Linked DNA regions of Chlorobaculum parvum NCIB 8327. The main gene of each other region encodes a partner of the protein of the gene in region 2 in a complex. Links are inferred from orthologs where the notes say so. Each region holds a gene or a part of one and is shown on either strand. Other genes may lie near its edges.

Evidence for each region.
Region 1: the proteins of dnaG (region 2) and dnaB are in contact, whole or in part, in a crystal structure (PDB 2R6A), measured with the Geobacillus stearothermophilus proteins. The link is inferred for Chlorobaculum parvum NCIB 8327 from one-to-one orthologs. Residues at the interface, in WP_049624496.1 of Geobacillus stearothermophilus: Lys456, Leu457, Leu458, Pro459, Ala460, Asn463, Ala464, Leu467, Leu535, Leu536, Ile537, Ala538, Gln544, Glu545, Asp548, Tyr549, His552; in WP_033016901.1 of Geobacillus stearothermophilus: Ser13, Glu15, Ala16, Gln18, Glu91, Leu92, Asp94, Ala95, Val96, Pro97, Thr98, Ala99, Ala100, Asn101, Tyr104, Tyr105, Ile108.

The regions. Positions count from the first base shown.
Region 1 is NC_011027.1:2,008,364-2,011,570, reverse strand. What follows is about bases 233-3,207. They hold dnaB (replicative DNA helicase), read right to left. Parts: upstream 2,504-3,207; coding sequence 962-2,503; downstream 233-961. Other genes in these bases: coaBC (bifunctional phosphopantothenoylcysteine decarboxylase/phosphopantothenate--cysteine ligase CoaBC), read right to left, coding at 3,191-3,207; CPAR_RS09260 (uracil-DNA glycosylase), read right to left, coding at 2,545-3,168; ptsP (phosphoenolpyruvate--protein phosphotransferase), read right to left, coding at 233-950. Outside these bases: more of ptsP, read right to left, coding at 1-232. UniProt on the Escherichia coli protein: The main replicative DNA helicase, it participates in initiation and elongation during chromosome replication. Travels ahead of the DNA replisome, separating dsDNA into templates for DNA synthesis.
Region 2 is NC_011027.1:1,657,300-1,660,402, reverse strand. The notes cover bases 106-2,976. They hold dnaG (DNA primase), read right to left. Parts: upstream 2,548-2,976; coding sequence 664-2,547; downstream 106-663. Other genes in these bases: CPAR_RS07685 (MotA/TolQ/ExbB proton channel family protein), read left to right, coding at 2,891-2,976; CPAR_RS07695 (DUF2971 domain-containing protein), read left to right, coding at 106-549. Outside these bases: more of CPAR_RS07695, read left to right, coding at 1-105; more of CPAR_RS07685, read left to right, coding at 2,977-3,103. UniProt on the Escherichia coli protein: RNA polymerase that catalyzes the synthesis of short RNA molecules used as primers for DNA polymerase during DNA replication.

The DNA.
Region 1 (3,207 bases), 350 kb from region 2 along the record:
CCGGTTGGTTCTAGGTGTTCGATCTCCTCCTTGAAGTCGATGTTTGAGCAGACCGTGATCCGCATGCCGCAGCGCGTGAATGCGTTTTGATGCGCCAGCGCCGAATCGTCGGCTTCCCGACGGATTACGTCCTCCCGCTTTTGCTGGTACTCGCCGATGGTCTGCTCACTTGGCTCGGTGATGATCACCCCCTCCGTGCCGTCAAGAATGACGGGCATTCCCGAACCGATCTTCTGCGAGAAGTTGCCGAGACCGGCCACCATCGGAATGTTGAGCGACTTGCAGATCAGGGCGACGTGCGAAGTTTTGCCGCCGGTGTCGGTGGCGAACCCTTTGACGTTGCTGCGGCTGAGCAGAATGATGTCTGCTGGCGAGAGGTGGTGTGAGACCACGATGGTGCCTTCGGGCACCCAGGAGTGCAGTTTCCGGATGTGCAGGTTCCGGATGATCCGCTCCTTGATGTCGTGCAGGTCGGCGGCCCGTTCGCGGAAAATCTGGTCGTCGGAGTGGATGAAGTTGCCGAGGTACTGCTCGAACTCCTGCTCGATGACCAGATGTGCCGGTTTCAGCTCTTCGCGGATGCGGCGGGTGATGTTTTCGATCAGCACCGGATCGTTGAGCAGCATGATCTGCGCCTGGAACAGGTCGGAATAGAGCTTGCCGATTTTGCGGGTGGTGACCCTCTCGATCTTTTTCAGCTCCTTTTCCGAGCGGTTCAGGGCGGCCTGAAAGCGCTCGATCTCTTCCTCGATGTTGCTCTCGTTCAGTTCAGCGATTTCATGATCGATGATCTCCTGAACGAACTCGTGGGCCTCGCCGATCGCGAAACCTTTCGAACTGCCGATGCCGGTGTAGCGGCGTTCCTTTGCTGCCGGGCCGAATTGATGGCCGGGGGTTTCACTGGCGTCCGGCACATCGCCGGAGGGGTTCGGTGCTTTTTTGTAAACCATAGACGGAAGAGCTAAAACGGTGCGGTATCCGTGTTGTTGAGATAGCTGTCGTCAATCGGCGGCGGCTCGGGCAGGGATGGCGGCTCCGGAAAGCTCGCTGCCGCAGGGCGTGGCGCTTCGACCTGATGCTGTTCAGGTTCGCTGGCCGTGATGTAGCTGTTGGCCGTCGACTGGAAACGTCCATAATTTTTCAGGAACAGCAGCCTGATGGTGCCGATCGGGCCGTTACGCTGCTTGCCGATCACCACTTCGGTGATGTCTTTGGTCGACGAGCCGTCCTCGAAGTTCTTGATGCCGTACATCTCCGGCCTCGACAGGAACATCACCATGTCAGCGTCCTGCTCGATCGAGCCGGATTCGCGAAGGTCACTGAGCTGCGGTCGCCGGTCGCCGGAGCGCTGTTCGACGGAGCGGTTGAGCTGCGCGAGCGCGATGACCGGAATATTTAGCTCCTTGGCTAACGCTTTGAGCGAACGCGAAATCTGGGCGATCTCCTGCTCGCGGTTCGACCGGCCGTCCCTGACTGGAGTGACGAGCTGGAGGTAATCGACCACCACCATGCCGATACCGTGCTCCTGCTTCATGCGGCGGGTCTTGGCGGTCAGCTCCATGATCGAGATGCCCGGCGTGTCGTCGATGAATAGCTTGGCATCGGCCAGGGCGTCCATGCTGTTGATGATCTTGTTCATCATCTCGGGTGAAATCTGGCCTCGGCGCACGAGCTGGGACTCGACGTAGGCCTCGGCGCACATCAGCCTGACGGCAAGCTGGATCTCGGCCATTTCAAGGCTGAAGAAGAGCACCGGCGTGTTGAAGTTCACCGCGGCGTTGCGAGCAAGGGCGAGGGAGAATGCCGTTTTACCGGCCGACGGGCGTGCGGCGATGATAATCATGTCCGACGGCTGGAACCCGGCGGTGTATTCATCCAGCTCCGAAAAGCCCGAGCCGATGCCGGTGACCGAGGAGTGGGAGGAGCCGAGATTCTCGATCATCCTGGTCGCGGTCTTGAGCAGCTCCTTGATGCTGGTGGCCTTCTTCTTGATGCCCGCCTGCGAGATGTTGAAGAACTGCTGCGAGGCGTTCTCGACCAGGTCGAAGATGTCCATCGAGGTGTTGTAGGCCGCGCTCGAAATGTGCGAAGAAATCGAAATCAGCCGCCGGTAGAGGAACTTCTCCTTCACCAGCCGGGCGTAGTACTCGATGTTGGCCGAGCTGATCACCTTGCCGGAAAGCTCGCCGAGGTAGGGGCGGCCTCCCACGTTCTCCAGCTCGCCGACGCGCGAAAGCTCCTCGCTGACCGTGATGAGGTCGATGCCCTGCCGCTTCTGGTAAAGCGTGAGCATCGCCTTGTAGATGATCTGGTGACGCTTTTCGTAAAAGACCGATTCACCGTTGTCGCCGAAAATCTGGATGACCTGTTCGATCGGGTCGTCTTCAAGCAGGATGCAGGCAAGCACCTCCTGTTCGACCTCGATCGAGTAGGGGGGCACCCGACTCTCTTTGCTGAAGTCGATGTCACGGCTTAAATCTACTTGTGCTTCGCGCGGCTTCATTCCTCTTGTTTTCCTCGTCGTATCATGGTTTCCATATGCGGTCAGCTGTTCGGGCAGACCTTGTCGTAATGCGCCCGGAGCAGTTGCACATCCTCCCAGCAAAGGCGCTTCCAGTTTGGATTCCTGAGCAGCGCGGCCGGGTGGTAGGTCACAAAACAGTCGAATCCGTTCCATCGGATCAGCTTGCCCCGCATGGCGCTCATCGAGAGCGTGTTCTCAAGAATGGTGTTTGCCGCTACCCGACCCAAAAGGAGAATGATGTTCGGCTTGATGATTTCAAGCTGCTGCATTAGCCAGGGCTTGCAGCACTCGATTTCGTCACCGAGCGGATTGCGGTTTTGCGGCGGTCGGCACTTGATGATGTTGCCGATATAGACGTCACTGCGTTCGAAGCCGATAGCGAGCAGAATTTTGTCGAGCAACTGACCCGACCGGCCCACGAAGGGGCGCCCCTGCGCGTCCTCATCCGCTCCGGGAGCCTCTCCTATAACGAAAACCCGCGCTTTGGGATTCCCTTCGCCGAACACCACGCTGTTGCGCGTTTCAGCGAGCCTGCATTTCCGGCATTCCTGAACGACTTTGCCGAGCGAGCCGAGATCGAGGGCCGGGACTGCTTGCTGTTTCGGTTGTTCCGGAACGGGATCGAAAAGCGATTCCTGCGTCATGATGGTTTTTCGGAAATTTCGATTATCGGGGCAGAAGCA
Region 2 (3,103 bases):
AATCATGTTGCTATAGTTCTTCGAATTCCAGCCCTATCAGTCGTTTCACAAGCTTTGGGTATATCCTTTAATCCTGTTTTGTATGCTGAAAAAGATCAGTATTATTATGAGCTTGATGAGGTAATCAAAAATGTTAAAAATAATGAGTTCTTTCTCAAGAGGCTAAGTCCAGATCTTGTTGTAAATGCAATAGTTTCAATGATTCTGGTTAATGTTTTCTGTATTAAACATAAGGGATTTCAAGAAGAGCGTGAGTGGCGTTGTATTTATTTGCCAGAATGCGGTTTGCCAGAATTTTCTTCTCAATTAATTGAGTCAGGTGAGGATGAAATAGCGGGTTTTTCACAGAAAATATGCAAGATGCCTCTGGATTCTGCTATTCATCCTATGCTTTCTGCTATTGATTTTTGTAAAATGTTTGACAGCTTAATCATTGGTCCTTCGGAATGCCCTGATAGTATGTATGAGGCTTTTTGTCGGGAATTAACAAATATTGGTGTTTTGGAAGCAGAGTCGAAAGTAAGGGTTTCTGGTATTCCTGTTAGATGATTGAGTACCCGATTGCTGGCTTTATGGAATGCCTCATATTGCTCTGTTGCTTTCGTTAATAGATGTTGGATAAGAAATATTTATTAGAAGCTCTCGAATCGAATAGATAAAGTTTTATTCTCCCAGAATCCCTCTGATCGACTCGTCAACCTCCTGCTCCATTTCGCGGAGCTGGTTGTTGATGTCGTGGAGTTGCGCGAAAAGCTTTTTCTCTTCCGGCTTTTCAGATGTGCTGTTGAGGCGGTTGAGAATGTCCTGCTTCTGGCGTTGCAGCGGTTCGAGTACGATGGTTTTGACTGCGACGAGGAAGTGAGAAAGGCAGCGGCGGGCGTGCTGGGCGGCTTCCTGCGGGGAGGGGAGGTTGGTTTCGCTGACCGGAAGTCGGAAGAGGATGTCGAGCGCGATGTTGCGTGCTTCTTCCAGGCCGAGGGAGCTGATTTCCGAGGTGATGTCGATGTGGCCTTCTTTGTCGTCCATCTCGCGGAAGCGTTCGACCAGATGCGTAAAGATTGCTCGTGCAGCAGGGTGTTCAAGCGTGAACATCGATTCGTGCGAAGCGGCGAAATCGAGCACTTCGTTGCCGTAGAAGGTGCTTTCGAGCAGCGCTTCGAGAAAGGTGCGCTCGGCCACAGAGATCGGGCGATTATCGGCCTTCACTTCGGGCGAGCTTTTCTGCTGGCTTGGCCCCCGTGATTCGTAGCGAGGCGCACGATCATCGTTGCTGGAGGCCATCACCTTGCGGAGCGTCTGGCGGCTGAGGTCAAGCTTTTTCGACAGCTCTTCGAGGTATAACTCCTTTTGGACGGGGTCGGCGATCAAGGCGATGCTTTTGGTCATGGCCGAGATCGCTTTGGAGGCGGTATCAGGGTTTTCCATGAGCCCGGCGTCGCGATAACAGCGGAGCTGGAAATCCTGGAATGAGCTTTTCTCACTTTCGAGCTCTTCGAGAAACGCCTCCTTGCCATAGTTTCTGATGAAGCTGTCGGGGTCGTCGCCACCGGGCAGGAGGACTACCCACGGGGTAAGCCCCTCGGAGAGCAGGATGTCGATGCCGGCAAGCATCGACTTTTTGCCCGCGTTGTCGCCGTCGTACAGAAAAAGAACGCGCGAGGTGTAGCGCTTGAGAATTTTTGCCTGGTAGCGGGTGAGTGCCGTGCCCGAGGAGGCCACCGTGTTGGTGACTCCGGCCTGGTGCATGGCGATCACGTCCATGTAGCCTTCCACGAGAATTGCCGTCTCCTGCTTGCGGATGTCGTTTTTGGCGGCGTGCATTCCGTAGAGCAGTTTCGACTTTTCGAAAATGGCGCTCTCCGGCGAGTTGATGTACTTCGGTGTCTGCGGATCGTTCGAGAGCGTCCGGCCGCCGAAGCCGGCCACCTGTCCGCCGACAGTCAGAATCGGAAAGATGATCCGGTTGCGGAAGGTGTCGTATAGACTGTTGCGCTCCCGGTGGCGCGTCACGAGGCCGAGGGCGGTGAGCTGCTCGACCGGAATGTTGTCACGCCGGGCAGCGTCGAGCAGGAACTCCCACGCTTCGGGTGCAAAGCCGAGGCCGAATTTGCGGATCGTGCTCGCTTCCAGTCCACGCTTGCCGACGAGATAGGCATACGCCGCCCTGCCTGCATCGCTCTCCAGAGTTTGGTGAAACAACCGGGCTGCCCAGCGGAGCGTTTCATGCTGGTTGCTTTCCTGTTTGTCTTCCTGTTGCGCTTTCTGCAGCTGGTATTTGCTGGTGTCCACTCCGGCGCGCTTGGCCAGCATCTCGACCGCTTCGGGGAAAGTCACCTTCTCCATCTCCATGATGAAGGTGAAGACGTTGCCTCCCTTGCCGCTCGAAAAGCATTTGTAGATCTGCTTGTCGGGCGAAACGATGAAGGAGGGGGTTTTCTCCTGCGTGAAGGGGGAGAGGGCCTTGAAGTGGCGGCCTGACGGATTGAGCCTGACATAATCCGACACTATGTCAACAATGTCCGAACTCTGTCGGACTTCATCAATCATGCGTTGGGGGATCATGGGCGACTTTTCTTCCGGGTGACTTGGTTTGCGGTGTTATGATAGTCCTAAAATACATAAATCACAATCCGTTCTTCCCGGTTTTAAACAGGACGTTTTCTGAATTTTTTTTTGCCTGAACGCCATATTCCCACCTTCTTCTTCACTTTAGTCGTTGTCGGGAAAGTGCTTTGTTACTACATTATCACAGTGGTAACTCGTTTGTATTGAAGATGGCTTGATCCGCGGGGGCTGACCTGCCTGCCGATGAGTTGCCTGGTACTGTTTTTGAACAAAGGGGGGAATTTCCCATGAATTCCGATAACTCCAACCTTTCAATTTGTACGCTATGAAGCAGGGTTTTTTTACGGCGATTCTGATTGTGGTGACCTACTCGGTTTCTCTCGGATTCTATGTCTGGATGGGCACGACGCCACCGGATTCGATGTTCCACGCGCTCTGGAAGGGTGGGCCGATTGTGTCGGTGCTCATGGCGCTTATCCTGATGGTGATTGCCTACGTGGTCGAGCGTATCGTGGCGCTGAACAAGGCTTCGGGCAAG